Regions from separate parts of the Streptomyces sp. NPDC048417 genome, predicted to be linked through region 2. Evidence: riboswitches for the same ligand, from Rfam matches in the RefSeq annotation. Region 2 holds a riboswitch; each other region holds the start of a gene.
The links. Region 2 has a riboswitch for S-adenosylmethionine ahead of thrC (threonine synthase). Riboswitches for the same ligand answer to the same signal wherever they lie in the genome.
Positions count from the first base shown of each region.

Region 1: it holds a riboswitch for S-adenosylmethionine, as region 2 does, so the genes downstream of both, AB0D59_RS21845 (aminotransferase class V-fold PLP-dependent enzyme) here and thrC (threonine synthase) in region 2, are expected to answer to the same signal.
Region 3: it holds a riboswitch for S-adenosylmethionine, as region 2 does, so the genes downstream of both, AB0D59_RS12360 (putative leader peptide) here and thrC (threonine synthase) in region 2, are expected to answer to the same signal.
Region 4: it holds a riboswitch for S-adenosylmethionine, as region 2 does, so the genes downstream of both, AB0D59_RS03880 (amino acid ABC transporter permease) here and thrC (threonine synthase) in region 2, are expected to answer to the same signal.

Region 1 is NZ_JBEZKI010000013.1:195,836-203,251, forward strand. Features, by position in the region: gene AB0D59_RS21815 (NlpC/P60 family protein) at 1-133, opposite strand, end outside; gene AB0D59_RS21820 (NYN domain-containing protein) at 344-1,687, opposite strand; gene AB0D59_RS21825 (hypothetical protein) at 1,728-1,967, opposite strand; gene AB0D59_RS21830 (rhomboid family intramembrane serine protease) at 2,120-2,863, shown strand; gene AB0D59_RS21835 (Lrp/AsnC ligand binding domain-containing protein) at 2,860-3,141, shown strand; gene AB0D59_RS21840 (hypothetical protein) at 3,167-3,832, opposite strand; gene AB0D59_RS21845 (aminotransferase class V-fold PLP-dependent enzyme) at 3,973-5,352, opposite strand; SAM riboswitch class IV at 5,531-5,647, opposite strand; gene trpD (anthranilate phosphoribosyltransferase) at 5,871-6,935, opposite strand; gene AB0D59_RS21855 (cytochrome bc complex cytochrome b subunit) at 7,102-7,416, opposite strand, start outside.
Region 2 is NZ_JBEZKI010000003.1:271,258-278,673, forward strand. Features, by position in the region: gene AB0D59_RS06135 (hypothetical protein) at 1-158, shown strand, start outside; gene AB0D59_RS06140 (NADH:flavin oxidoreductase) at 214-1,341, opposite strand; gene groL (chaperonin GroEL) at 1,634-3,256, opposite strand; gene AB0D59_RS06150 (cold-shock protein) at 3,616-3,822, opposite strand; gene AB0D59_RS06155 (ubiquitin-like small modifier protein 1) at 4,338-4,613, opposite strand; gene thrC (threonine synthase) at 4,660-5,946, opposite strand; SAM riboswitch class I at 5,965-6,127, opposite strand; gene AB0D59_RS06165 (glucosyl-3-phosphoglycerate synthase) at 6,285-7,229, shown strand; gene AB0D59_RS06170 (trehalose-6-phosphate synthase) at 7,312-7,416, shown strand, end outside.
Region 3 is NZ_JBEZKI010000006.1:282,395-289,810, reverse strand. Features, by position in the region: gene AB0D59_RS12365 (DUF427 domain-containing protein) at 1-641, opposite strand, end outside; SAM riboswitch class IV at 1,100-1,213, shown strand; gene AB0D59_RS12360 (putative leader peptide) at 1,192-1,365, shown strand; gene AB0D59_RS12355 (ABC transporter substrate-binding protein) at 1,602-3,221, shown strand; gene AB0D59_RS12350 (ABC transporter permease) at 3,225-4,184, shown strand; gene AB0D59_RS12345 (ABC transporter permease) at 4,181-5,104, shown strand; gene AB0D59_RS12340 (ABC transporter ATP-binding protein) at 5,101-6,801, shown strand; gene AB0D59_RS12335 (LLM class flavin-dependent oxidoreductase) at 6,815-7,416, shown strand, end outside.
Region 4 is NZ_JBEZKI010000002.1:272,858-280,273, reverse strand. Features, by position in the region: gene AB0D59_RS03915 (xylosidase) at 1-1,459, opposite strand, end outside; gene AB0D59_RS03910 (hypothetical protein) at 1,656-2,309, shown strand; gene AB0D59_RS03905 (DUF2218 domain-containing protein) at 2,541-2,879, shown strand; gene AB0D59_RS03900 (hypothetical protein) at 2,881-3,690, opposite strand; gene AB0D59_RS03895 (hypothetical protein) at 3,833-4,090, opposite strand; gene AB0D59_RS03890 (putative leader peptide) at 4,251-4,382, shown strand; gene AB0D59_RS03885 (glutathione S-transferase C-terminal domain-containing protein) at 4,504-5,376, shown strand; SAM riboswitch class IV at 5,454-5,577, shown strand; gene AB0D59_RS03880 (amino acid ABC transporter permease) at 5,979-6,959, shown strand; gene AB0D59_RS03875 (amino acid ABC transporter ATP-binding protein) at 6,956-7,416, shown strand, end outside.

The DNA of each region.
Region 1 (7,416 bases), on a different contig from region 2:
CGTCCTTGGTCAGCTTCTCGCTCGGTGCCGCGTTGGCGGCGTTGGCGCTGAGGACGACGGCAGCGGCGGCTGCGGTGGTCAGCACGGTCACGCGCGCGCGACTCGGCTGCTTGGGTCGACGATGGGACGCCACGGAGACGGGCTCCTTCGTTTGAGTGATCACCCGTGTGGAGGTTCGAGGCCCGACCCTAGTGACCTTCCTGTGATCAGTTCAAACCCAACAGCGAAAAAACTGGTCACGCAACGCACTCTTTGCACATAACTCACGTGCCGTAATGCTCGATTGACGCTACGTTGCGTGACGGTTCGGTCAATTCGGGCATTGCATATGTCCGTTGAACCTTCAGGACAGTCGCTTCAGAAGCATCGCAGAAGCCACCGGACGGGCCCCCGCCTTGGCGACCCCGTCGGCGACCTCGCGGTCGGTCGAGGCGACGATCACCGGCCGGCCCGGCGGCTCGGCGCGCACCAGCTGGCGGATCAGTTCGTCCGCGGTGACACCGGGCTTGGAGAAGAGGACCCTGACCCCGCGCGGCGGGGCGAGCAGCACCGGCGCGGCCAGTTCGGCGCCGTCGAAGACACAGGTGACCTCGGCGCCGGTCTGCGCGGCGAGCTGGGAGAGCTGGCCGAGCAGCCGCAACCGCTGCTTCTCCAGCGGCATCTGCGGATAGCCGGTCTTGGTCACGTTGTAGCCGTCGACCACCAAGTGCGCCTGAGGCAGGGCGAGTAGCTGATCGAGAATGGCCGGGTCGTTCTCGGAGAGCGCCCGGGCCGCGATGTCCTTCGGGGTCATTCGTCCCGGTTCGACCGCGTCCACGGTCTCGGCGGGCCGCACCGACACCGGCGGCAGCGCCAGTTCGCGGCGCAGGCCCTGGGCCGCGTCCAGGACGGTGTCGAGCAGCAGCCGTACTCTCATGTCCTCGACGCTGCGCCCCTCGCGGGCGGCCCGGCGGCTGGCCTCCAGGGCGGCCTCGACCTCGCCGAGCCGGGCCTTGAGCCGCCGCCCCTCGCTCTCGGCGGCGGACACCTGGGCCTGCCCCTCGGTGCGCACCGACTCCATCTCGCCCTGCATCTTGCGCAGCGCGGCCTCACCGCGCTTGACGTCACTGAGGGCCGCGCGCAGCTTGCGGTGAAGCGATTCCGCTTCCCTCTTCGCCGAGTACAGCTCGGCGCGCAGCCGCTCCGCCTCGGCACGGGTCTGCTCCCGGGCCCGGTCCAGCTCCTCGCGCAGCCGCTCCAGCTCGGCCCGGCTCTCCTCGTCGGCGCGCTCGGCGTCGGCCCGCTGGGCCTCCTCGCCGGCCGCCGCCACCAGCTTCACCCAGCCCGTGGGGCGCAGTACGTAGGCCGCGGCCGCCACGTCCAGCGGGTCCGCGGCCGGGGGCGGGGAGCCGGAGTCGAGGGCGCCGGCGAGTTCCGGCTGGGCCTCTCTGAGCTTCTCCCCGATCCGCTGCCGGAAGAGGGTGTCCGTCTCCAGCGCCGTCGCCATGGCGTTCCCGGCGAACTTGGCCCGTCGATTCGGGGCGAAACGGGCGTACTGCCGCAGCTGGGCGGGCAGTTCGGCGACGGTCAGCCCGCCGAAGCCGTCCGACACGATCTGCACGACACGCCGTCGCACGCCGTCGGGCAGCGGACGGTCAAGCACCTCAGCGGTGCCGTCGCCCGGCCCCCCGCCTGTGGTCTCCACCATCCGTCACACCCCATCACCTGTGCGGGGCCGCCTCCCGGTCTCAGGAGTCGGCACCCGGCCTGTCCACGAGTTCCACCTGGTCCACCGCGTTGCACCAGCGACAGCGCACCGACTCGATGGTCTCACTGACCACCTCGCGCTCCTCGACCTTGGGCTCACCGGCCAGGTCGAGGTGCACGTACTCCACGACCTTCGACGAGCGGGTCACGTCGAAGCGCGTGAGGTTGCCGCAGAGGGTGCAGCGCCACCGCGTCGTGGCAGTCGGCAGGGGAACCGTCATCGTGGCTGTTCGCTTCCTTCTAGTGTCCGTGACGCGCCGTCCCGACGCGTGTGGCTCGTTACCCTACGGCCTGGCGAGTACTCGACGCCGCCCTGTCCGCGGCGGCGAGGCGATCTGCACCGGTGCATCCCGTTACGCCATGCTCTATGTCCATGATCGGCAACTGGAACACGACGGCCGTCCGGACCTTGCGGAGCCTGCGGAACACGTCGGCACCCATGACGTACACCCTGATCGCCGTGTGCTGCCTGATCTTCGTGCTCGGCCCGGCGTCCGGCTTCACCCCGTCCTACGGCACCGGGGACGCCCTGGCGGCCGCCCAGCGCGCGTACTTCCGGCGCTGGGGGGTGGTTCCCGCCGACGTGTTCGACGGTCCGGCGCGGGAGGCGCTCACCCCGGCCACGGCGCTGTTCATCCACGGCAGCTGGGTGCACCTGCTCGGCAACATGCTCTTCCTCTTCGTCTTCGGGGCGATGACCGAGGAGCGGATGGGGCGCGTGGAGTTCACCCTCTTCTACATCGGCTGCGGCTATCTCGCGCTGCTCGGCTACGCGGCCGCCAACGCCACGTCCCAGCAGTCGCTGGTGGGGGCGTCCGGGGCGATCTCGGCGGTCCTCGGAGCGTTCCTGTACCTGTTCCCCAGCGCCCGCGTGACCAGTCTTCTGCCGTTCCTCTTCTTCCTGCCGCTCCGGTTCCCGGCCTGGGTGGTGCTGCCCTTCTGGGCGGCCCTGCAGTGGCTCGCCCTGGACCAGGCCCCCTCCGGCCCCGGCGTGGCCTACCTGGCCCACCTGGTCGGCTTCGGGCTCGGCCTCGGCTACGCGTGGGTGCGGTACGGCCGTGGGACTAAAGTGAAGGCCGCCCCAGCTCCGGCACCCGAGGGAGAGAACCAGCCGTGATCACCGCGATCGTCCTCATCAAGACCAGCGTGGACCGGATCCCCGAGATCGCGGAACGGATCGCCGCGCTGGACAGCGTCAGCGAGGTCTTCTCGGTCACCGGTACCTACGACCTGATCGCCATGGTCCGGGTGAAGCAGCACGAGGACCTCGCCGAGGTCATCCCCGGCTCCATCAGCAAGATCCCCGGCGTGGAGGCCACGGACACGCACGTCGCGTTCCGCACGTACTCCCAGCACGACCTGGAGGCGGCCTTCGCCATCGGCCTGGACAGCTGAACCGGCGGTCCAGGCCGGGCGGGCGTCAGTGCCGCAGGGCCGGTGAGCCGACGGGCGCACGTCGCCCGGCACTGCGGTAGGCCGAGACACCCACGGCGAGCAGCCAGTAGCTGAGCATCGCCCCCATCAGGGCGGTGGTGCCCCAGCCGTTCGCCGCGTAGAAGTGCGCGGGGTCGTTGCCGAAGAACACGGACGGCACGAAGGCCAGGTTGACCGCTGCCAGGACGTGGGCGGAACGACCGGTCCAGCGTGGCAGCAGGCCGGTGCGGGAGATCCCGTAACCCACCGCGGTCAGGCAGAGGGCGAGCATCAGGCGGCTGATCGACCCGTACAGGACGTAGGTGCCGCTGACCGCGATGGTCGGGTCGATCGGGTGGTCCGCGGCGATGACCGCGCCGCCTTCCAGTCCGCTGGAGACCAGAGTGATCGTCGCGTACACCAGTCCGGTCGCGAAGGCCATCGAGCCGATCCATTCACTGGCCGGGTCGGCCCGCTTGACCAGTTCGCGGAAGGCCGTCACGAACACGACCACGAACGCCAGCCCGAAGATCCCGACCAGCAGCCTGGTCAGGACGTTCGAGTCCGGCGGCGGACCGGAGTAGACGAAGTACAGCGGTACCTCGACGATGAAGGCGGCCGCCGCGGTGATGGAGGCGAGGCCCGTCAGGCGCCTCGCGACGGTTTCGTTCATGGGTGTGCCCCCGGTTCCAGGTGTCGGATTCCTCGTCGGCCCGTTGCCGACTACATGAATCCTGGCGTTCACGACGCTCCTCGTCGCTGGGCCTGGACACCGGATCGGGGGGTGGTCCTACCGACACCCCCGCGGGTGGGTCAGCTCACCGCCGGGACACAGCGGCCGTCCTCCGTGCGGTACGACCACTTCGCCCCGTCGGTCACCAGTTCCCGCACCGCGTCGACGAAGCGCTCCACGTGCTCGTCCGGCGTGCCCGCCCCGAAGCTCACCCGGATGGCGTTGAGGGACTTCTCGCCGGGTGCCGCCTCCGGCGCCCCGCACTCGCCCTGGGTCTGCGGGTCGGAGCCCAGCAGGGTCCTGACCAGCGGGTGGGCGCAGAAGAGGCCGTCGCGGACCCCGATGCCGTACTCGGCGGAGAGGGCGGCGGCGAAGTGGGAGCTGTTCCAGCCGTCCACCACGAAGCTGATCACTCCGACGCGCGGGGCGTCGTCGCCGAAGAGGGAGAGGACCCGGACCTCGGGAACCTCGGCGAGCCCCGCCCGCACCTTCTCGATCAGGTGCTGCTCGCGGGCGACCAGCGTGTCGAAGCCGGCCTCGGTGAGTGCCTTGCAGGCGGAGGCGATGGAGTAGGCGCCGATGACGTTGGGCGAGCCCGCCTCGTGCCGCGCGGCGCTCTCGTGCCACTCCACGGCCACTCCCCCGTCCTCCCGCCGGGTGACCTTGCGGCTGGCGCCGCCGCCCGCGAGGTAGGGCTCGGCGGCCTGCAGCCAGTCGGCGCGGCCGGCCAGCACGCCGGAGCCGAAGGGGGCGTACAGCTTGTGGCCGGAGAAGGCGACCCAGTCGACGTCCAGGTCCCGGACGGACACGGGGTGGTGCGGGGCCAGCTGGGCGGCGTCCAGGACGATCCGGGCGCCGTGCGCGTGCGCGGCGGCCGCCAGCTCCCGTACGGGCCACAGCTCGCCGGTGACGTTGGACGCGCCGGTGACGCAGACCAGGGCCGGGCCGTGCCCTCCCTCACTGGACACAGTGCGGTCGGCGAGGGCGCGCTCCAGGGTCTCGACGGCCTGCCGCGGGGTGCGGGGCGCGTCGAGGTAGGTGACCCGGGCGTCCTTCCAGGGGAGCAGGCTCGCGTGATGCTCGGTCTCGAAGACGAAGACCTGGCAGTCGGCGGGGACGGCGGCGGCGAGCAGGTTGAGGGAGTCGGTGGTGGAGCGGGTGAAGACCAGCTGGTCGTCGGGGCGGCAGTCGAGGAACTCGGCGACGGTCCGGCGGGCGTTCTCGAAGAGGTCCGTGGAGAGCTGGGAGAGGTAGCCGGCGCCGCGGTGGACGCTGCCGTAGTAGGGGGCGTACGCCGCCACGTCGTCCCAGACCCGCTGGAGGGCGGGGGCGCTGGCCGCGTAGTCGAGGGCCGCGTAGGTGACCTCGCCGCCGGTGACGAGCGGGACGGTGACATCCCCGCCCAGAACGGGCAGCGGGGCACAAAGGGACTGGGCGGTGGCAGCGGTGGCGACAGACATGGCGAACTCCTGTGAGAGGCGAGCGAAATCGCCGGCCGGACGACGCGTCGACGGCACGGGAAAAGGTGAAAGGGGTACGCGGAGGCGGGGCTCGACGCCCTATCGCATTCGCTTGCTCACAGAAGGCTCCCTCGACGACCAGGACCCCTGGGCTGTGCTCATTCAAAAGAGCGTGAGGGGTCCGCGCTTGCCGTAGACCTCGCTGCCTACGGCCTGGTCTTCACCCGGGGCACCCCGCCACGGACGGAGGGTTGCCGGACAGTCGGCCGGGGCCTCATGACTGTCACTCATGACCTGGCAAGAAAAGTAAGTGAAGTGATCGCCGACGCGCAACTCCTGTCCGGATGACGGAACACCGCCAGGGACCGACGCCGGCTCGCCAACGCCGGGAAGGCTGTCTGTGGTTGCGCTCCGGCGCGGCGGGGAGAGGGGGAACTCATCCCCGCCGCAACGGCGGTCAGCCACGACGGCGTAGTCCGGCGGTGCCGTACCGCGCCTCGGCCCGCCGACCGCGGCCCCTACCTGTTCGTCGCCGCCGCCCAGCGCTCCAGCGCCCGCTTGGCCGCGCCCGAGTCGATGGACTCCGCTGCCTTGTCCATGCCGGCGCGGATCTGCTCGGCCAGCGTTCCGGTGCCCGGGTCCAGGGCCACCAGTGCCGCCGCCGAGTTCAACAGGACCGCGTCGCGGACCGGGCCCGTCTCGCCGTCCAGGAGGCGGCGGGCGACCTCCGCGTTGTACGACGGGTCGCCGCCGCGCAGCGCCTCCACCGGGACCAGCTCGATGCCGACGTCCCTCGGGTCGAAGGTCTCCTCGGTGACCTTGCCGTCGCGGACGATCCAGACGTGGGACGTGGCGGTGGTCGTCAGCTCGTCGAGGCCGTCGTCGCCGCGGAAGACCAGCGAGGAGTTGCCGCGCTCGGCGAAGACGCCCGCCACGACCGGTGCCATGCGCGGATCCGCGACGCCGACCGCCTGGGCCCGCACCTGCGCGGGGTTGGTCAGCGGGCCGAGGATGTTGAACACCGTGCGGATGCCCAGCTGGCCGCGGGCCGCGCCCGCATGGCGCAGCGCCGGGTGGAACTTGACGGCGAAGCAGAAGGTGATGCCGGCCTCCTCGGCGACCTCGGCGACCCGCCGCGGGGTCAGGTCGAGGTTGACGCCGAGCTTCTCCAGCACGTCCGAGGCACCGGACGCGGAGGACGCCGCCCGGTTGCCGTGCTTGACGACCTTCGCCCCGGTGCCGGCCACCACCAGCGCCGACATCGTGGAGATGTTCACCGTCTTGGCGCCGTCGCCGCCGGTGCCGACGATGTCGACCGTGCGGCCCGGTACCTCGATGACGTTGGCGTGCGCGTACATCGTGCGGACCAGGCCGTTGATCTCGTCGACCGTCTCGCCCTTGGCCCGCAGGGCGACGACGAAACCGGCGATCTGGGCGTCGGTCGCCTGGCCGCGCATGATCTGGTCCATCGCCCAGGCCGTCGCGTCCGCGCTCTGGTCCTCGCCGTACAGCAGCGCGTTCAGTACCTCGGGCCAGGAACGGCCCGCCGCGGTGTCGCCTCCAGCGGGGGTCACAGCGCTCATAAGGCCGCTCCTGATCGTCGTACCGGCAAGAAAACAGTGTCAGGCCCACCCTATCCAGCCCCGGGCGCGGCGAAGGGCCCCCGTCCTCCCCTAGTCCTCGAACAAACTCAGACCGGGGGCCCATCCGGACGGGGGCCCTTCGACCGTGTTGTGGCGACGCGGTCGATCAGTGGTGGCCGTGGCCGCTCGTGATCTCCTTGTACTCCTCGACGGTGGGCTTCGGGATCTGGTTGTCCTCGCCGTAGTAGGCGCCGCTCAGCTTGGCGCGGAGCTTCTCGGACCCCTTGATCTTGCGCTCGACACCGTTCTCGTCCACCGCCGCGCCGACCTGGGCCGGCTCGTACTGGTGGTGGGCCGTGAGGGTGTGCAGCTGCTCCTGGCTGAGCGGCTCGTGCACCTCGATGAACTCACCGTGCGGCAGCCGCTTGATGATGCCGGTCTCGCGGCCGTGCAGCACCTTCTCGCGGTCCCGGCGCTGCAG
Region 2 (7,416 bases):
TGGCCCTGATCCCCCCGCTCACCGCCCTCGTGTCATGGGTCTGGGCGAGACGGCGGGAGCGGGGGCCGGACATCGCCCGGAACAGCGCCCTGTTCTTCGGTGTCGTGGCCGTGCCGCTGCAAGGAGTGGCCGCGCTGGTCCTTCTCGCGGTGGCCTGAGACGCGCGAACGGCCGGGACGTGATCGTCCCGGCCGTTCGTCGTACCGGCCCGGCTCAGCTCAGCGTCTGCAGCGCCGCCGCGTCGTACGACTTCAGCTCCTGCGTGCGGCCGGCCAGCACCTTCGCCGCCCACTCCGGGTCCTGGAGGATGGCGCGGCCGACGGCGACCATGTCGTACTCCTCGCGCTCCAGGCTGTCGAGGAGGTCCTCGATGCCCCGGACCGGGGAGCCCTCGCCCGCGAAGCCCTTGATGAAGTCGCCGTCGAGGCCGACCGAGCCGACGGTGATGGTCTGCTTTCCGGTGAGCTTCTTGGTCCAGCCGGCCAGGTTCAGGTCGGACCCCTCGAACTCGGGGAGCCAGTAGCGCCGGGTGGAGGCGTGGAAGACGTCGACACCGGCCGCCGCCAGCGGGGTGAGGATCGCCTCCAGCTCCTCCGGGGTCTCGGCGAGACGGGCGTCGTAGTTGTCCGACTTCCACTGCGAGTAGCGGAAGATCACCGGGAACTCCGGGGAGACCGCCGCGCGTACGGCGGCCACGATCTCGGCGGCGAACGTGGTGCGAGCGACCGGGTCGCCGCCGTAGGCGTCGGTACGGCGGTTGGTGCCCGCCCACAGGAACTGGTCGAGGAGGTAGCCGTGGGCGCCGTGCAGCTCGACCCCGTCGAAGCCGATGCGCTCGGCGGCGGCCGCGGCCTCGGCGAAGGCGCCGATGACGTCGTCCAGGTCCTGGCGGGTCATCGCCTTGCCCTCGCCCTCGGTGCCGTCCAGGCGGATGCCGGAGGGGCCGACGGCGGGGGCGTCCGCGAACGGCGGCTGGCCCTGCTTGCGCACCATGCCGATGTGCCACAGCTGCGGGACGATCGTGCCGCCGGCCGCGTGCACCCCCTCGGCGACCTTCGCCCAGCCCGCCAGCTGCTCCTCGCCGTGGAACCGCGGGATGCGGCTGCTCTGCCCGGCCGAGTCGTGGCCGACGTACGTCCCCTCGGTGACGATCAGACCGACACCGGCGGCGGCCCGGCGGGCGTAGTACGAGACCACGTCCTCGCCGGGGATGCCGCCGGGGCTGAACTGGCGGGTCATCGGCGCCATCACGATCCGGTTGGGGACCGTGAGCCCGTTCAGGGCGATGGGACGGGAGAGGATCTCGGCCGCGCGGGAGGCGGGGGGCGTGGTGACGGTCACGTGGGGGGCTCCTGGTGAATCGGTCGTGTCGTATACCCGACGGTATGTGCACACGCATCGAGTGCACATACGTGCACAACGACCTGCCCGGACGTACCCATTCCCGCTCTCGCACGGACGCCGTGTGACCCCGGACACGGACCCAGACCGGTTCACGGGACGGATGCCCCGGCCACACGGGCGGCGCCCTGCGCCACACCGGCCCGTGGACCGGCGGAAACGCCCGAGGGCGGCACCCCCTGCCGTGGCAGGGGGTGCCGCCCTCGGAAAAGGACGAGCCGATCCGGATGGATCAGAAGTCCATGTCACCGCCCGGCATGCCGCCCGGAGCGGCCGCCGCGGCCTTCTCCGGCTTGTCGGCGATGACGGCCTCGGTGGTGAGGAACAGCGCGGCGATGGAGGCGGCGTTCTGCAGGGCAGAGCGCGTCACCTTCGCCGGGTCGATGATGCCCTCGGCGATCATGTCGACGTACTCGCCGGTCGCGGCGTTCAGGCCGTGGCCGACCTGAAGGTTGCGCACCTTCTCGACGACGACGCCACCCTCGAGACCACCGTTGACGGCGATCTGCTTGAGCGGGGCCTCCAGGGCGAGCTTCACGGCGTTGGCGCCGGTCGCCTCGTCACCTTCGAGCTCCAGCTTCTCGAACACCTGGGAGGCCTGGAGCAGGGCCACGCCACCACCGGCGACGATGCCCTCCTCGACGGCCGCCTTCGCGTTGCGAACGGCGTCCTCGATGCGGTGCTTGCGCTCCTTGAGCTCGACCTCGGTCGCGGCACCGGCCTTGATGACGGCGACGCCACCGGCGAGCTTGGCCAGGCGCTCCTGGAGCTTCTCGCGGTCGTAGTCCGAGTCGGACTGCTCGATCTCGGCGCGGATCTGGTTGACCCGGCCCTGGACCTGCTCGGTGGAGCCGGCGCCGTCGACGATGGTGGTCTCGTCCTTGGTGATGACCACCTTGCGGGCGCGGCCCAGCAGGTCGAGGGTCGTGTTCTCCAGCTTGAGACCGACCTCCTCGGAGATGACCTCGCCGCCGGTGAGGATGGCGATGTCGTTCAGCATCGCCTTGCGGCGGTCGCCGAAGCCCGGGGCCTTGACGGCGACGGACTTGAAGGTGCCGCGGATCTTGTTGACGACCAGGGTCGACAGGGCCTCGCCCTCGACGTCCTCGGCGATGATCAGCAGCGGCTTGCCCGACTGCATGACCTTCTCCAGGAGCGGGAGCAGGTCCTTGACGGAGCCGATCTTCGAGTTGGCGATCAGGATGTACGGGTCGTCCAGGGACGCCTCCATACGCTCCATGTCGGTGGCGAAGTACGCCGAGATGTAGCCCTTGTCGAAGCGCATACCCTCGGTGAGCTCCAGCTCCAGACCGAAGGTCTGGGACTCCTCGACGGTGATGACGCCTTCCTTGCCGACCTTGTCCATGGCCTCGGCGATGAGCTCGCCGATCTGGGTGTCGGCGGCGGAGATGGAGGCCGTGGAGGCGATCTGCTCCTTGGTCTCGACGTCCTTCGCCTGCTCGAGGAGGGCACCGGAGACGGCCTCGACGGCCTTCTCGATACCGCGCTTCAGGGCCATCGGGTTGGCGCCGGCGGCGACGTTGCGCAGGCCTTCCTTGACCAGGGCCTGGGCGAGCACGGTCGCGGTGGTCGTTCCGTCACCGGCGACGTCGTCCGTCTTCTTGGCGACTTCCTTGACCAGCTCGGCGCCGATCTTCTCGTACGGGTCCTCGAGCTCGATCTCCTTGGCGATGGACACACCATCGTTGGTGATCGTGGGGGCGCCCCACTTCTTCTCGAGGACGACGTTGCGGCCCTTGGGGCCCAGCGTCACCTTCACGGCGTCCGCGAGCTGGTTCATGCCGCGCTCGAGGCCGCGCCGCGCCTCCTCGTCGAACGCGATGATCTTGGCCATGTGAAGTGGTCCCTCCAGGACTGGGGGTGAGTCTTCAAGGACCGCGCCCGCGCCCGCGACGGACGGCTCGCCGACCCGTGGGTTCCTTGCCCCACCCGGTCTGCGGGCCTCACCGACCCGGTCCATCTTTGTCACTCTCACCTTCAGAGTGCTAACGCCAATGATTAGCACTCGCCCATGCCGAGTGCAAGCGCCTCCCGAGGACTGGGTCGCGCCCCGGCCCCGTACCGGGCCGCACCCGCGGGGCACGCCGGCCCGCTCGCCCCGGGCATGCCAAAGGGCTCGTAACCCATGACTCCCCATGGGATACGAGCCCTCCGACAAAGAAAGAAGAACGACGCTGTCAGTCGGCGCGTGCTTCAGCCGGTCGCGAGCCGGACCATGTCCGCCTGCGGCCCCTTCTGGCCCTGCGAGATCTCGAAATCGACCCGCTGACCTTCCTCCAGGGTGCGGTAGCCGTCCATCTGAATCGCACTGTAGTGGACGAAAACATCCGCACCACCGTCGACCGCGATGAAGCCGTACCCCTTCTCCGCGTTGAACCACTTGACGGTGCCCTGAGCCATGCCTAACTCCCCTATTACTGGCCCTTGCACAGATCCACACTTCGCGGATCCGGGTCAGACCTCACCCCCCACAGGTTTGGGGGCGTGCGCCGGAACGCGTCGACCGCGGCTGAATGTATCTGTCCAACTGCCGTCTGCAACAGGTCAATCGGACGAGAATTCTGGACGGGAAGGGTCCGGAATGTAGCAAGAATTCGGCCGAATTCAGGGCAAGTCGGGCCCCATAAAAGCCGCAAAAGCCGCATATAACCCGCACACTTTGGCTACTTCTTGTCGGGTCTGCGGTATCGAATACGGGGCTCCCGACCTGGAGATCGGGACCGCGTTCCCCAACTGTACCGCGCTCAACCACACAGAATTGCCCCCTCCGCTTCTCGCACGGAGGGGGCACTGCATCCATTAGCGGCTCCGCCGCGGGGATGAACACTCGGTGATGGGTATTACCGAAGGTAATGTTCGGTCATACGGGCATCACGACAGCCAGGTCAGCAGGGTCGCCGGGGCGGTCGGCGGGGTCAGCCGCCGGCGACGGCCGGGATGATGGAGACGCCGGCGCCGTCCGGGGTGGCCGTCTCCAGACCCTGCTCGAACCGCACATCGTCATCATTGACGTACACATTCACGAACCGGCGCAGCTTGCCCTCGTCGTCGAGAACACGGCCGGCGATCCCGGTGTGGTTCTTCTCCAGATCGGAGATGACATCGCCGAGGGTGGCCCCTTCGGCACTGACTTCGGCCTGACCACCGGTGTAGGTGCGCAGGATGGTGGGGATGCGAACGGTGACGCTCACGTTTAAACCTCCGGTTAGAGCAACGCCCTGGTTTTCTGTGGCTGACTTAGGCGAGCCCGGCCTCACGGAACGAATCGAGAGTGGGCCGAATAGTCGCCGTAAGCCCGGTCCCCGCCACGGCGTCCAGTGTCTTCAGTCCATCACCCGTGTTGAGCACGACAACCGACTTCGTCGGATCGATCAGCCCATTCTCGATGAGCTTCCTGGTGACTCCGACCGTCACCCCGCCGGCGGTCTCCGCGAAGATTCCCTCGGTCCGCGCGAGCAGCTTGATCGCGTCGACGACCTGCTCGTCGGTCACGTCCTCCACCGCACCGCCGGTACGGCGCGCGATGTCCAGGACGTACGGCCCGTCGGCCGGGTTGCCGATGGCGAGGGACTTGGCGATGGTGTTCGGCTTCTGCGGCCGCACCACGTCGTGGCCCGCCTTGTAGGCCACCGACACCGGCGAGCACCCCTCGGCCTGCGCACCGAAGATCTTGTACGGCTTGTCCTCGACGAGCCCGAGCTTGATCAGCTCCTGCAGCCCCTTGTCGATCTTCGTGAGCTGCGAGCCGGAGGCGATCGGGACGACCAGCTGGTCGGGGATCCGCCAGCCGAGCTGCTCGCAGATCTCGTACGCCAGGGTCTTGGACCCCTCCGCGTAGTACGGCCGCAGGTTGACGTTGACGAAGCCCCAGCCCTCGCCGGCCGAGTCACCGATCAGCTCGGAGCAGAAGCGGTTCACGTCGTCGTAGTTGCCCTCGATGCCGACGAGCTCGCCGCCGTAGATCGCGGCCATGACGATCTTGCCCTGCTCCAGGTCGTGCGGGATGAACACGCAGGAGCGGAAGCCGGCCCGGGCGGCGGCGGCACCGACCGCGCCGGCGAGGTTGCCGGTGGAGGAGCAGGAGAGCGTGGTGTAGCCGAAGGCGCGCGCGGCCTCGACGGCCTGGGCGACGACCCGGTCCTTGAAGGAGTGCGTCGGGTTGCCGGAGTCGTCCTTGACGTACAGGCCGCCGGTGACGCCCAGCTCCTTCGCCAGGTTGTCGGCCTGGACGAGCTTGGTCCAGCCCGGGTTGATGTTCGGCTTGGTCGCCACGTCCGCGGGGACGGGCAGCAGCGGCGCGTAGCGCCAGATGTTCGCGGGACCCGCTTCGATCCGCTTCCGCAGCTCCTCGGTGTCGTAGGCCGAGAAGTCATACGCGATTTCGAGCGGGCCGAAACACTCCTCGCAGGCGAACACGGGGCCGAGCGGCACGCGGTGGCCGCACTCGCGGCAGCTCAGGGCGGCGGCGGGACCGAGGTCGACGGTCGTGGAGTCGGTGGTGGTCGCAGAAGTCTGCACAGCCATGTGAGGCGAGGCCCTTTCTCCTCATCTTCCTCACGACGCATCTCGCCGTGAGACGGATTTGGCACCTTCCCTAGCCGGGAGCCTCGCGAGCGATCGACAGTGATCAGCGATCCACGAGTAACCGACTGGAGGGTTGCCGGGGCTTCATCGGGCCGTATCCCTCTGCCCCTCTGGATGAGCGGTATGCGGTTGTCAACGGCCGGTGACCCCAGGACATGCGATGGTCATCGGCGTTGTTCAAGACTGTAACCGAAGGCCAGGACAGTTGAGATAGTCGTCCGAACCGCGAGATGGATCACACCTCGCAGTGTGATCGTGACAGTGAGGAGCCGCTGACTGTGCTGGAAGAAGTCGAGCGCTGGCTGGCCACCCGCTCCTGGTCCATGAACGATCGCCCCCTGCACCGGATACTCGCCGCCAAGCAGCGCACCGGGCAGTCCGTCTCCGTCGTGCTGCCCGCGCTCAACGAGGAGGAGACGGTCGGCGACATCGTCGCGATCATCCGTCACGACCTCATACGGCAGGTGCCGCTCGTCGACGAGATCGTGGTCGTCGACTCCGGTTCCACCGACCGTACGGCGGCGGTGGCCGCGGCGGCCGGCGCCCGGGTCGTGCACCGCGACACGATCCTGCCGCGCATCCCCGCCGTCCCCGGCAAGGGCGAGGTCCTCTGGCGCTCCCTCCTCGTCACCACCGGCGACATCGTCTGCTTCATCGACGCCGACCTACGTGACTTCTCCTCCGACTTCGTCACCGGGATCGTCGGCCCGCTGCTGACCGACCCGGACGTGGACCTCGTCAAGGCGATGTACGACCGCCCGCTCGCCGGCTCGGCCGGACAGGGCGGCCGGGTCACCGAACTGATGGCCCGCCCGCTGCTGAACATGCACTGGCCGCAGCTGGCCGGGTTCGTCCAGCCGCTCGGCGGCGAGTACGCGGCCCGCCGCTCGCTCCTCGAACAGCTCCCCTTCCCGGTCGGCTACGGCGTGGAGCTGGGCATGCTGGTCGACGCCCTGCACCTGGTCGGCCTGGACGCCCTCGCCCAGGTCGACGTGGGGGTCCGCAAACACCGTCACCAGGACGGCCAGGCCCTCGGCCGGATGTCCGCCGCGATCTACCGCACCGCGCAGCTGCGGCTGGCCCGCGGGCATCTGATCCGGCCCGCCCTGACCCAGTTCGAACGGGGCGAGGACGGCTTCGAGCCGCGCACCTACTCCGTGGACACCGAGGAACGGCCGCCGATGGCGGAGATCGCCGAGTACGCCGAGCGCCGGGTGGCGTGACTTCTACGTACGGCCGTATACGGCGGCGCGTCGGGCACGGCCGTACGTTTGAGCGTTTCCGGGCCGGGCTAGGTTGTGGCGTATGGCTTCCACCGGCGGTGCTGAGGTGCTGGTCGCGTCCAACCGCGGCCCGGTTTCGTATGAAGTGGGCGAAGGCGGTGCGCTGCGCGCCAAGCGGGGTGGCGGC
Region 3 (7,416 bases), on a different contig from region 2:
GCCGCAGCGCGCCACGACCAGTACTCGGCGGTGCCCTTGTAGGGGCAGCCGGTGTGATGGTCGGTGGCTTCGAGCAGGTCGAGGCGGACGTCCTCGCGCGGGACGTAGTAGCGGGTGGGCAGACCGGTCTCGAAGAGCAGGACCGGCCGGCGGGTGTCCGCGACGACCGTGCCGTCGATCTCGACCACCAGGTGACGGCTGCTGGGGATGGCGTCCACCCGCTTGTGCGGGTCACGGGGGTGGATGAAGATCTCTTCCTCCTCCTCGTACCAGTGGTCCAGGCCCCGCCCGACACGCCGGAACCACTCGAAGGCGATGTGATCGGCCAGGTCGGCGGCCGGGAAGGTCCAGGCGGCGTTCTCCAGCAGTTCGCCGTCGACCTCGACGTCGTAGAAGATCTGCGAGCCCGTGTGCGTACCGGTCGGCGGGTTCTTGGCGGGGCGGAGGAGTTCCTCGCGCACCTCCGCGCGCGGGAACGCGTACAGCGGTACGGGAACACCGGGCTCCCAGACGAGGACGGGGTGGCGGCTGTCGACGACCGTGACGTCACTCTTACGGCCGCGCACCCAGCGTTCGCTCGGCTCCCACAGGAGCCCCTCGGGGGTGGTCCGCACGGTCTGCGCGGTGGGGAATGGGGACATGACCGGCTCTCCTTCGGCTTGCTCAAGCGGTGACTTCGGCTTGCTCACGCGCTGAGTTCGGCGACGTAGGGACGGTTCTCCGGCCAGGCCGCTGGCTGCTCGGGGCGGCCGAAGACCCGTGGGTACTCCACTGGCACGCTCCCACACCGAGACGGGTTCGAAGGCGGCACGAGTCTCCCGCGCCCGTTGCCGGATCCACTTCGAGGAGAAGGAGCTGAACTGAAAAGAGCGAGTGGTCAGCGACAGGTCTGGGCGAACTGGTCGGCGCGGCGGCCCGCCCAGAACGGGTCGAGCGGCACGGCGCGTGCCTGACCTGCGGTCTCCATGGCCGGATCAAAGCACACGGCACAAGGTGCGTCCACCATGCGTCCCGGCACGTGAGACGGTCGCGTCTTCTCAAACCGCCAGTCCGGGTGCGGCATTGACGTACGCCAAAACCGATCCGTACGATCGCCAACGGCATTGAGTGTCAGCGTCAAGCCCTGGCTCGCTGACCGGCAACCCTCCCGCGCGGTGGGGTGCTCCAGGTGAAAGCCCGGCGGGATCACCGATGACTCCCGCAAGCGCGTGCCCCCGTGACCGGGGCCGGAGACGAGGAGGGACCGGCATGCGACACAGCGATGACCCGGCTGCCTCCCCCGCCGACGCCACGGCGTACTCCCGGCTCTCGCGTCGGCGTCACATCGATCTGAAGCGCTCGACCAGCTGCCTCTGTCGGCTCTGACCGGTCCGCCTGCCGCCGGCTGACCTCCGTCACCGGCCACGGCCCCTTCGCGCCGCCCTTCCCCTCGCCACCGGTCCCCGGTGTCGTCCACGTGCCCTCCGTTCGCCTTCCGTCTGCACAGCGCTTCCCCCGGCCGGCGCCGATCCGGCGGGGGCCGCACGCCCCTGCACGGCCGTGCCTCGCGCCCCGCAGCCCGGCACCCCGTGCCGGGTGCCACGAGTAGGAGAAAGCCCTCCGTGACTGCACTCCCGGATTTCAGACCCTCCCGATGGGCGCCCCTGGCCGCGCTCCTGACCACCAGCGTCCTGCTGACCGCGTGCGGTTCGGGCGACGACGGCTCCGGCGGCGGAAGCGGCCAGGCGAAGTCCGGCGGCACCCTGACCTTCGCGGTGGGCTCCGACGCCGGCTGCGTGGATCCGCAGCAGGTCGGCAGCAACGACACCATCTACTCGGTGCGCCAGATCGTGGACTCCCTGACCGACCAGGACCCGAAGACCGGCAAGATCGTGCCGTGGCTCGCCAAGAGCTGGGACATCAGCACCGACGCGACGACGTTCACCTTCCATCTGCGGTCGGGGGTCACCTTCAGCGACGGGTCCAAGCTGACCGCGCAGGTGGTCAAGGACAACTTCGACGCGGTGCCGGACCTCGGCGCCCTGGGCACCCTCGCCGAGGGCTATCTGAGCGGTGTCAAGAGCACCAGCGTGATCGACCCGCTCACCGTCAAGGTGGCCTTCAAGCAGCCCAACGCCCAGTTCCTGCAGGCGACTTCGACCCACTCGCTGGGCATCGAGTCGTCGGCGAGCGTGCGGAAGTCCCCGCAGCAGAAGTGCAGTGACGGCGTGGTCGGCTCCGGGCCGTTCGTGCTGAAGCAGTACGTGCAGAACCAGTCGGTCACCCTGGCCAGGCGAACCGGGTACGGCTGGGGTTCCTCGCTGTGGTCGAAGAAGGGCGAGGCCTACCTGGACAAGCTGGTGTTCAAGGTCGTGCCCGAGGCGGGGGTGCGGGCCGGCAGTCTCCAGTCCGGGCAGGTGGACGTGATCAGCAGCGTCGGCAAGGCCAACGAGGCGGCGCTCAAGGGCGGCCAGGTCGCCCTCCGGAGCCGGGCCAACCCCGGCGTGGTGTTCGGTCTGGGACTCAACAACTCGCGGCCCCTGCTGAAGGACGCGAAGGTGCGCCAGGCGATCCTGGCCGCCGTCGACCGCAAGCAGATCGCGGACACCGTCTTCCCGACCGGCACCCAGCCGGCGACCAGCATCCTGGCGCACACCACGCCCGACTACACCGACCTCTCCACTGACCTCGCCTTCGACGCGGCCAAGGCCAAGTCCCTGCTGGACGAGGCCGGTTGGAAGTCCGGCGGCGACGGAGTCCGCACCAAGGGCGGTAAGAAGCTGAGCCTGACCATCAGCTGGTTCCCCAACGCGGCCACCAACCAGCCCGCGCTGGAGCTGGTCCAGCAGCAGCTCAAGGCCGTCGGGATCGACGTGGTGCTCAAGCAGCTCCCGGTCACCCAGTTCGCCACCACGCTCCAGTCGGGTGACTTCGACGTGGTGTGGGGGAACACGACCCGCGCCGACCCGGACATCCTGCGCAGCTCCTTCTCCACCCAGCTGGCCAACTTCTACCACCTGCCCGCCAGTTCGCTGGACACGGCACTGTCCTCGCAGGCCGCGACCACGGACACCGCGAAGCGCAGGCAGCTGGTCGCTCAGGCGCAGCGGCTGCTCGTGCAGAACGCGTACGACGTGCCGGTGGTGGAGCTCCAGACCCAGCTCGGCGTCTCGAACAAGGTGCACGACCTCACATTCGACTCCGGCAGCCGCGTCCAGCTGCACGACACCTGGATCGGCTAGCGGATGCGCCGCTATGTGATCAAACGGCTGGCGCAGGCGGTCGGGGTGCTGTGGGCGGCCTACACGGTGTCGTTCCTGGTGCTCGACTTCCTGCCGGGTGACCCGGTCTCCGCGATGGCCGGGGCCGGGATGGACTCGGGGCAGGTCGATCCGGCCCAACTCGCCGAGTTGCGGCACGAGTACGGCTTCGACAAGCCCGTGCTGGTGCAGTACGCGGAGTATCTGGGCCGGGCGGTGCGCGGGGACTTCGGCGACGCGGTCTCCACCGGCCGCCCCGTGACCACCACGCTGGCCGACGCGCTGCCGCAGACGCTCCAGCTGACCGGTGCCGCGCTGCTGCTGGCGATGGTGCTCGGCGGCGGCCTCGCGGTGGTGGCGACGTACACCTCGCAGCGGTGGCTGCGGCAGCTGCTGCTGTCGCTGCCCCCGCTGGGGGTGTCGGTTCCGACGTTCTGGGTGGGTCTGCTGCTCGTGGAGGCGTTCTCGTTCCGGCTGCACTGGTTCCCGGCGTTCGGCAACGACGGGCTGAAGGGATTGGTGCTGCCTGCGCTCACGCTGGCGATCCCGACCGGCGCGCAGGTCGCGCAGGTGCTGGCCAAGAGCCTGCTGACCGCACTGGACCAGGCCTATGTGGAGACCGCGCGGGCCAAGGGCGCCGGCCGGTGGCGGGTGCATCTGCGGCACGCGCTGCGCAACGCCTCGCTGCCGGCGCTGACGGTCGTGGGCCTGCTGGTCGGGCAGTTGATCGCCGGTTCGGTGGTGGTAGAGACGGTGTTCTCCCGCGACGGTCTGGGCCGGGTGACCGCGGCGGCGGTCACTACCCAGGACATCCCGCTGGTCCAGGGAGTGGTGGTGTTCGGGGCGCTGATCTTCGTGGCGACGAACCTGCTCGTCGACCTCGTCTATCCGCTGCTGGACCCGCGGATCGTGGTGGCCTCGGACAGGAAGGCGAGCTTCGCATGAGTCAGAGCCTTGTCGACGACCAGGCCGAGGCCGCCCTCGGCCTCGCCCGGCCGGTCGAGACGGGACCTCCCGCACAACCCGGACGGCCCGCCGACATCCGCCGGGTGCTCCGCTTCCTGCTGCGCCGCCCCGGTCTGCTGCTGTCCGCCGTCGTCCTCGTGCTGGTGGTGCTGGCCGCCTTCTGGCCGGGTCTGTTCACCTCGCAGGACCCGCTGACGGGGGTGCCGTCCCAGAACTTCCGCGGCCCGAGCGGCAGTCACTGGTTCGGCACGGACGAACTGGGCCGCGACGTCTTCTCCCGCGTGGTGCACGGCGCCCAGCTCTCCCTCAAGGCCACGCTGATCGCGGTCCTGGTCGCGTTCGTGGTCGGCGGTCTGCTCGGCGTGGTCGCCGGGTTCGTGGGCCGCTGGGTGGACGACGTGCTGATGCGCTTCGTCGACGTGCTCCTCTCCATCCCCGCGCTGTTCCTGTCGCTGGCCCTGGTCACCGCGCTCGGGTACGGGACGGTGAAGGTGGCCGTCGCGGTCGGCATCGCCAGCGTCGCCTCCTTCGCCCGGGTGGCGCGGGCCGAGGTGCTGCGGGTGCGGCAGGCGGTGTTCGTCGAGGCGTCCCGCTCCTGCGGGACCCGCTGGTACGCGGTCCTCGGCCGGCACGTCCTGCCCAACGCAGCGGGCCCGGTGATCGTCCTGGCCACGCTGGACTTCGGCTCCTCGATCCTGGCCGTGTCGGCGCTGAGCTTCCTCGGCTACGGCGCGCCGCCGCCCGCCCCGGAGTGGGGGACGTTGATCTCCGACGGCCGCAACTACCTGGCCAACGCCTGGTGGCTGACCGCGCTGCCCGGGCTGGCGATCGCCGCGACCGTGCTGGCCACCAACCGCATCGCCAGGGCGCTGGACGGCGAATGGGCGCGGCAGCGATGACCGACGACGCACACGAGAACGGTGCCGCACGCGAGAACGGTGAGAACGTGACCACACCACTCCTGGAGATCCGCGGCCTGTCCGTGTCCTACCGCACCCGGAGCGGTACGGTCCCGGCCGTACGAGGCGTGGACCTCGACGTATGGCCGGGGCAGGTGACCGCCGTGGTCGGCGAGTCCGGCTCCGGCAAGAGCACCACCGCGCACGCCGTCACCCGGCTGCTGGCGGCGAACGGCACCATCGACGCGGGTACGGTCCGCTTCGGCCGGCACGACCTGGCCACGCTGTCGGAGGCGGAGCTGCGTACCGTGCGGGGCGCGCAGATCGGGCTGGTCCCGCAGGATCCGACGGTCTCGCTCAACCCGGTCGAGCGGATCGGCGACCAGGTCGCCGAGGTGCTGCGCATCCACGGCCTGGCGACCCGTCGGGCGGCGGCCGCCGAGGCGGTCGCCGTCCTGGACCGGGCCGGACTGCCCGACGCGGCCGTCCGGGCCCGGCAGTACCCGCACGAGCTGTCCGGCGGCATGCGGCAACGGGCCCTGATCGCCGTCGCCATCGCCGCGAACCCCCGGCTGATCATCGCCGACGAGCCGACCAGCGCGCTCGACGTCACCGTGCAGCGGGTCATCCTCGACCATCTCCAGCACCTCACTGAGGAGTCGGGCACCGCGATCCTGCTCGTCACCCACGACCTCGGGGTGGCCGCCGACCGGGCCCAGCGCCTGGTGGTCATGGAGCAGGGCAAGGTGGTCGAGGCGGGCGAGACCCGTGCCGTCCTCGCCGACCCGCAGCACGAGTACACCCGGCGGCTGCTGGCCGCCGCCCCGAGCCTGACCACGGCCCGCCCCCGTACCCCGGTCCCCACCGCCCCGGCCGACACGGCGACTCCCCTGGTCGAGGCACGCAACCTGGTCAAGGAGTTCAGGCTGCCGCGCGCCGGCGGCGAGGCCCGGACCCTGCGCGCGGTCGACGACGTCAGCCTCACCCTGCGGCGCGGCCAGACCCTCGCCCTGGTCGGGGAGTCGGGATCGGGCAAGTCCACCACCGCCCGGCTGGTGCTGCGCCTGGCCGAGGCGACCTCCGGGCAGGTGCTGTTCGACGGCACCGACGTCACCACCGCCAAGGGCGCCGAGGTCCGGCAGCTGCGCCGGCGCGCCCAGCTCGTCTACCAGAACCCCTACGCCTCGCTCGACCCGCGCTTCTCCATCGGCGAGGTGGTCACCGAGCCGCTGCGGGCGTTCAAGGTCGGCGACCGCGCCGCCCGGCTCGACCGCGCCCGCGAACTCCTCGACCGGGTCGCGCTGCCGGCCTCGACGCTGGAGCGGCGCCCGGCGGAGCTGTCGGGCGGACAGCGCCAGCGGGTGGCCATCGCGCGTGCCCTGGCCCTCTCCCCCGACCTGGTGGTGTGCGACGAACCCGTCTCCGCGCTCGACGTGTCCGTCCAGGCCCAGGTCCTGGACCTGCTGGCCGAGTTGCAGGCGGACACCGGCGTGGCGTACCTGTTCATCTCCCACGACCTGGCCGTCGTACGGCAGATCGCGCACCAGGTCGCCGTCATGCGGGCCGGACGGGTCGTCGAGACGGGACCGCCGGGGGACCTGTTCTCCGAGCCCCGTCACGCGTACACCCGCGAGCTGCTGGCGGCGATCCCGGGCGGGCGTGTCCCCGCCCCCGCCGCCGAGACCACCACGAGCTGAGGACCGGCGACCCATGACCACTCCGACCATCACCTCACTGGCCTTCCTGACCCCCGGCAACTTCGCGGACGACGACCCGTATCCGGGTCTGGAGGAGACCCTCCGGCTGTTCGAGTACGGCGAGCGGCTCGGCTACGACGGCGCCTGGATCCGGCAGCGCCACCTCGAACACGGCGTCGGCTCGGCGGCCGTGTTCCTCGCGGCGGCCGGGCAGCGGACCGAACGGATCGAGCTCGGTACCGCGGTCATCCCGATCGGTTACGAGAGCCCGTTCCGGCTCGCCGAGGACCTGGCGCTGGCCGACGTGCTCTCCCGGGGCCGGCTCCAGATCGGATTCAGCACCGGCATGCCGCACGCCGACCTGCTCGGCGACCTGGTGTACGACGGCGACTGGCGCGGCTTCGACCTGTCGTACGGCAGGATCGCCCGGGTCGTGCAGAACCTGGGCGGTGAGTACCTCGGCGGCCCGGACACGGTCATCCACTCGCCGGGCAACGTCCAGCGGCCCCGTCTGCAACCGCACAACCCCGGTCTGGCGCGGCGCATCTGGTACGGCGGCGGGAGCCTGCGCTCGGTGCGCTGGGCCGCCGGGCAGGGCCTGGGTCTGCTGTCCGG
Region 4 (7,416 bases), on a different contig from region 2:
TGGCCCGAGAGCGCAGCGCGATGTCGCCGTTGCCCAGGTCGATCTGGTCGAACCTCTCCCAGGTGCCGGCCGAGTCACGGTTGGCGATCAGTGCGGACGCGCCCGCGTTCTCCGCCGTCACGAACTTGCCGTTGGCGCGCGCCTTCAGGGTGACCGTGGCGGTGGCCGGGGTGCCGGCCGAGGTGCCGTTGACGTAGGGCTGGGTGGGGCGGGTGGCGGTGAGCGCGATCTGGCCCTTGAGCATGCGGCCGCCGTCGCCGGTCAGGCGGAGGTAGTAGTCGGAGGAGCAGGCGGTGCCGTCCTCGTCGAGGGCGAGCAGCCCCGAGCCGGTCGGCACCCAGGACTGCGACTCGGCGGTCTTGGCGATCTGGTTGCCCTCGTTGTACTCGTCGTACATGGAGATGTAGATGCCCTGCACCCCGGCCCGCACCATGTTGTAGAACTGCCGCCACATGAAGTCGCCGTGCGCGCGCTGCCGGCCGGAGACGTCGCCGGGCAGGACGCAGGGCTGGTAGTCGATGCCGTGGGCGGCGCAGTCGGCGAGGTCCGGCACGGTCGCGTTGGTGTAGAAGGTGTCCGCGTCCGAGGAGTTGCCGATCCGGCCGACCATCCACGGCGAGATCATGTCGAGCGCGTGGTAGACGTCGGAGAAGCCCGAGCGGGAGTCGCTCGTGCCGAGGCGCCACCAGGTCGGTACCCCGCCGATGACGTAACAGCCCTGGTTCTTGAACCAGTTGATGACGTCGAGACAGGCGTCCGCGCTGAACGCGTGCTTGTCGTCGTTGAACCCGAATCCCCAGATGCACACGACCGGCTTGCCGTTCTGCAGCGCGTACGCCGAACTCGCCGTGTGCGCCGACATCTTGTTCGTCCAGTCGGTCTTGATCTCCGACTGCATGCTCGTCCAGCCGCTGACGTCGTACATGACGTAGAACTTCCGGCCGTACGCTTCGGCGGCGCCGCGCACCTTCTGTGCCATGTCGTCCCGCGTCGGGCCCTCGCCGCCGGTCGGGTTGAAGCGCTGGAGCGCGGCGGTGTCGATGCCGTACTGCTGCATCCACAGGAAGTGGGTGTCCACGGTCTGCTGGTCGTACGACGAGAACAGCCCGGGTGCGCGGCCGTTGCCGAGGTTCGCGAACGCCGTCGCGTACGTCTTCGTGCAGTCGCGGACGTCCGGCCAGGCCTTGATGCCGTTGTTGGACGGCGAGGGGGTCGAGGCGCTGTTGGGGGCCCAGTGCCACCAGGCGTTGATCGGCGCGCCGTCGCCCTTGCAGGCGAACCAGCCCTGGTAGCCGACGGTGACCTTGCCGACGACGTCTCCGGGGGCACTCGCGGTGGTGGCCGCCGACGCGGTGCGGGTGACGGCGAACGTGCCGAGCGCGGCGGCCGCGGTGCCGCCGGCGGTCGCGCCGAGCACCCTGCGGCGGGTCCAGGGGGAGGTGCGATGGGAGTTGGGCATGCGAGAACTCCGTAGACGGGGGAGGAAGGGGGAGTCGAGCCGGGGGGCATAGCTCAAGGCGTGAGTTAAGAGGTGAAGTCGGCTGGGGTCAAGGCGAGTGTGCGGCATGCGCGCCATGTGCAGAATGGTCTAGTCCTGTTTTCAGGATGTCTTAAGACAGGTGTGAGCGTCGTCAAAGGAACGGGTCCCAGGCTCGATGGCAGCTACCCCCTACGAAGGGAGCGCCATCATGGGCGCGTACGGCAGGAAATGGGTCATGGCCGCCGGACTGACCGGTGCGTTGGTCGCCGTCACGCTGGGCGGCACGTCCGCTTCGGCGGCCCCCGCGGCAGGTCCGGCCGAGGGCGGTGCGACCGGCATCGTGGACTCCACGTCCTCGTCGGGCTTCACCTTGACGACGGCGACAGGCGTCAAGGTGACCGTGGACGAGACCTCGGCCACGAAGACCGTCGGCGGGCCGGCCAAGGCCGTGAAGAAGGGTGCGAGCGTGCTCGTCCTCGGTACGGTGGACAGCGCGACCATCACGGCGACGCGGGTCGCCGTACAGCGCCACGGCGACGGCGGAGCGGCGGCCGCCGAGGCGGCCGGCGTGATCCCCTTCCAGCAGGGGACCCCGTCACCGGACAAGTCGGTCGGGCAGATCCCGGACTACACCGAGGGCGAAGGGACGATCATCAGCGGCAGGGCCGCGGACAAGGCGGTCGCGGCCGCGCAGGCCGTCGTCCCCGGCGGCATCGACGACCGGGTCGTCCAACTGGCCGACGGCGAGTACGAGGTGCACAACATCAGCGTCAACTGGCCGCACCATGTGTTCGTCAGCAAGGACTTCGAGGTCGTCGGGTACGAGTAGGCCGCGACGGGTCGCAGCGGCCTTCCGCGATCACGGATGTGCTGATTCGCTCGCGGTGATCGCCGATCGGTGCGCATCCGAACGAGTGGATGATGTTCAGGTGCCCTGACGGGGTTCAGGTGACACGACCGGCATGCATAGCTTGCGGACTCCGGTACGGCGCCGCACCCCCCACCCCGACGTAGCGTGAGCCCGTCACCGTATGCCCGCTCGCAGTACCGGGAGTCCCTGATGGCCCGCTCCGAAGCCCGCGTCACCACCGACCGCCCCGCCCGCTACGCCAAGCAGCTCGCCTCCCACCTCGGACGCCGCTCCCGGACCAGCTGGGACGAGGAGACCGGCACCGGCGGGATCGTCTTCCAGAACGGCACCGGCACCCTCACCGCCACTGAGGGTGCCCTGCTGCTCGCCGTGGAGACGGACCCGGAGAACCTCGACCTCCTGGAGGACGTCGTCGGCCGCCACCTGGTCCGCTTCGGTACCCGCGACGAACTCGTCGTCGAATGGCACCGCGACAACGGTGACCCGGGCACCATCCAGACCAACTCCGAGGCCCCGCAGCCGCACTGAGCTAGTCGAACTGGCTCGGCATCGGTGCCGGGGTCTTGCCGGACAGGACGTCCTTGAGGCGCTGGGCGCCGGTCTGCACGGCCAGCGCGGTGCTGTCGTGGTCGACGCCGGACAGGCCGCCGTTGGTGACCGCCGCCCCGGAGGCGCCGATGCGCAGCACCGCCACGTCCGTGGTGTAGGTGGCGGACTGGCCGTTGGCGTTGCCCTGGACGGTCACCGTCAGGGCCTCGCGCGCGTCGCCCGACTTCGGCACCTTCGCCGAGACGACCTGCACGGTCCGCTTGCCGCCGTCCTTGCCGGTGGCGGTGAACTGGGCGCACTCGTCCGGCAGGGTCTTCAGCCAGGCCAGCGTGGCGTCCAGGTTCGCCGAGCCGTAGTCGCCGACCTGGTACAGCATCCGGGCGTCCTCCGAGGTGAACCCGCGCAGCCCGGAGGCGCCCAAGGCGCGGCCGAGGAGGCTGTCGGAGTAGAGGCCGTCCAGGAGGTGCTGGCAGTCGGCGGCGTCGGACTTGGCCGTGAGGAAGTCGGCCACGTCGACCTTGCCGACCAGCATCGAGTTGCGCCAGGTCGCCGCGTCTTTGGCCAGCTGCCAGTTGTCCTCGATGTCGGCCGGTGTGATCAGCGCGGCCTGCGCGCCCGCCCGGGTGAGGGCGGGGGTCGCAGACGGGGACGCGGGGGAGTGCTCGCCGGCCGGTGAGACGGGCACCGCCTCGAGGCCGCCGCTCTGGTCCGTACAGGCCGCCGTGGCGAGCAGAATCCCCGCCGCCAGGGCCGAGGCGAGAACACGCACGGGTCGGGACGGACGGATCATCGCGACTGCCTCCTCGGGAACGCGGTACGTCACTCCGCGGGGGCAGCGGTGCTGCGTCACTCCGCGGACGACGGCGGTACGTCCCTCCACGCCACCATCCGGCACGGCCGCCGACCACCCGCACGTGTCGTTCGGGTGAGCGTCATGATCCGGGGGCCGTGATCCGCACCTTCCGGCTGCCGCAGCGCGGGCACACCGCGTCGGTGAGCGGCGACCGCACGGCCCGGCCGGCCTCGTCCACGTACTCCTGGGTGCTCTGCAGGTCCGGGTCGGCGATCGGGTCGGTGAAGAACACGGCCTGGAAGGTCGCCTCCCAGGCCGTGCCGCACCGCCCGCAGCCGAACGCGAAGGTCTCGGGCACGGCACCGGGCACCGGCCCGGGACCCGGGGGCTCGCTCATCGCATCCGGCTCCTGTCACTCGGCCTGCCTCTCCAGCGGACAACCGCTCCCGCCCGGCGGCAAGCCGGGGCCGGGTGTCCCAGGCGTGGACGCCCCCTTGACGGCACGCGGAGGCCGATCGACACTCCAGGTGGGAATCCTAGTGAAAAGGTAGGGAAAGATGGGTCGGCTGCGCACGGTCACCGGCAGGCAGCGCCGAGAGAGCCGTACGCCCTGCCCCGTCCCGCTGCTCACCTCCCGCCTGCACATCGACCTGCTGCGCGTGTGCAGCGCCATCAGCCGCACCGGCTGAGCCCCCGCTCCCGGCCGTACCGGCCGAGCGCCCGCCGTCGGCCGCACCCGCCGAACGCCCACCCACCGACGAACGCTTCCGCCGCGCGTACGTCCGCGCGTCCGCACCCCCGGGGAGACGCATGTCCATCACTCCGTTCGCCGCCCTCCCGTCCGTCCGGGCCACCCCCGCCTTCCGCGGGCGCATCGGCCGGGACGCGCGCAGCGGCCACTACGCCGTGCCGCGCCGCTACCGGCTCCACCTCGCCACCGCCTGTCCCGACGGCCTCCGCATCGCCGTCGGCCACAGCCTGCTGGCCCTCGACGACTGTTGTCCGGTCACCTATCTGCCCGCCGTCCCGGACTGTCCGGACGGCAGCCACACGGCGCTGCGCCCGCTGTACGAGGCGAGCGCCCACCACTACTCGGGACCGGCCCTCGCACCCGTGCTCAGCGACGACTGGTCCGGCCGTATCGTCAGCACCCACAGCCGGGACATCCTGCGCGACCTGGACCGCCACTTCGGCGACGGCGTCACCAGGCTGTACCCGTGCGGTGCCGAGGCCGAGATCGAGGCCGTCGAGCGGCTGTGCTCCGAGGGCATCGAGCAGGCGGCGCAGCACGCCGGCCGAGCGGGCGGCGACCCGGCGGCGCTTGAGGTGCTGCTCGCCGCCCTGGACGAGCTGGAGCGTCGGCTGACCGGCGCGGAGTTCCTGGTCGGCGGGCAACTCACGGCAGCGGACGTCGAGTTGTGGGTGACCCTGGTGCAACTCGACACCGTGCACCGCAACCACCTGGACGCCTCCGCCGTGCACGCCGTCGCCGGCCACCCGGTGCTGTGGGCCTACGCCCGCCGGCTGGCCGCCCGCCCGGCCTTCGGCGCCCACCTCGACCTCGACGGCATCGCCCGCCGTCACCACGGCCGTTGCCAGGGTCTGGAAGCCGCCGGCGCGGCCGTCCAGATCCTGGACTGGGCGGGCCATGCGGCGGACACCCCCGGCGTTCCGCGCAGGTGAGAGCGGCCCGAACCGTTCCGCCAGTCGGACAGGCGTTGACATTCGTTCGGGCAACTGCGTTACTTGCGAACCAGAACGGTCAAGAGCGTCAGCGTCAAGCCCTGGCTTGCTGACCGGCAACCCTCGCATCGCGGTGGGGTGCCCCAGGTGACGACCGGACCGATGACGTTTCGGCAAGCGACGATTCGGTAAGCGCGAGGCCCCCCGGGGCCGGCTCGACAGTGACAGGTGACGGACATGTACGCAGCTTCCAGGACGGCCCAGCGCCGCACCTCGGGCTGCGTACGCCCGTATCCGAGCCCTCTCGTCGCCGACCGCGCCGTCGACCTGCTCCGTGTCAACAGCGCCCTGTGTAGCGCGTGTACCGCACCGGGCTGTGCCCGCTGTCGGGTCTGACCAGGCCTTTCCGCCTCGCCCGCAGCACGGCTCCCACAGCCTCGCGCCCCAGCGTCTCTGACGAAGCACCGGCCGCCCCGGTGCGCAGCCGCCCGCCCCATCCCGTGTCCCGCGCGCCTCCGCGCATCCGTGCCGTGCCCGAACGCGGCCCGGTGCCGCGGCCCCGGCCGTGTGATCCGGGGTGTCCGACTCCGCCGGAGCCCACCATGAGTGAACCCCCAGGCGCCCTGTCCGTAGCCGAGGCGCCACCACGCACTGACGTACCGTCAAAGCCGTTGGGTGCCCAGCGAGTTCAGCCGCTGCGCCGACCCGGGCGGTGGATCGCCACCGCCGTCGTCCTGGTGGTCGTCGCGCAGTTCGCGCACGGACTGGCCACCAACCCCTTCTATCAGTGGGACCGGTTCCGCTACTGGTTCCTGCGGCCCACCATCCTCGACGGCCTCGTCATCACCCTCGAAGTCGCCGCGCTCAGCGCCGTGCTGGGCCTCCTCGGTGGCGTCGTGCTGGCCGTCGCCCGGCTCTCCGGCAGCCCCGTGCTGCGGGCGGTGAGCTGGACCTACACCTGGCTGTTCCGCTCGATCCCGCTGATCGTTCTGCTGATCTTCCTCTACAACTTCTCGGCCCTGTACCAGACGTTGAGCCTGGGCGTGCCCTTCGGCCCGTCCTTCGTCAGCTTCGACGAGTCCAAGCTCGCCACCGACATGGTGGTCGCCGTGGTCGGCCTCAGCCTCAACGAGGCGGCCTACGCGGCCGAGGTGGTGCGCGGCGGCATCCTCTCCGTCGACCAGGGCCAGCACGAGGCGGCCGACGCGCTCGGTCTGCCCAAGAGCTACCAGTTCACCCGGATCGTCTTCCCGCAGGCCCTGCGCTCCATCGTGCCGAACTACGTCAACCAGCTCATCGGGCTGATCAAGGGCACGTCCCTGGTGTTCTACGTCTCGCTGCTCGACCTCTTCGGCTCGGTGCAGTCCATGGGCAGCACCTATCCCGGCGACATCGTGCCGCTGCTGCTCGTGGCCACCGTCTGGTACCTGATCCTGACCAGCGCCGTCTCCGTCGTCCAGTTCTACGTCGAGCGGTACTTCGCCCGCGGCGCCACCCGCACGCTGCCGCCGACCCCCCTCCAGAAACTCCGCACCGGCCTCGGCGACCTGCGGGAACGGATACGCCGGGAGGCCGCCGCATGACCACCGCACCGGACATCGCGCCCGCCGCCCTGGAGATCCACGACGTCCACAAGTCGTACGGAGCCCACCGCGTCCTCGACGGCGTCGACCTGACCGTCCGCCCCGGCGAGGTCACCGTCATCCTCGGCCCGTCCGGCTCCGGCAAGTCCACGCTGCTGAGGGTGATCAACCACCTGGAGAAGCCCGAGACCGGCTATGTCAGCGTCGGCGGCGAACTGGTCGGCGTGAAGCGCCACGGCGACCGGCTCAAGGAGCTGAGCGAACGCGCCATCCTGGCCCAGCGCAGCCGGATCGGCTTCGTCTTCCAGAACTTCAACCTGTTCCCGCACCTGACGGTCCTCGACAACGTCGCGGCCGCGCCCGTCGCCACCGGGAAGCTGACCAGGCCCGAGGCCCAGCAGCTGGCCAAGGAACTCCTCGAACGGGTCGGCCTCGGCGAGCGCGTGGGCGCCTACCC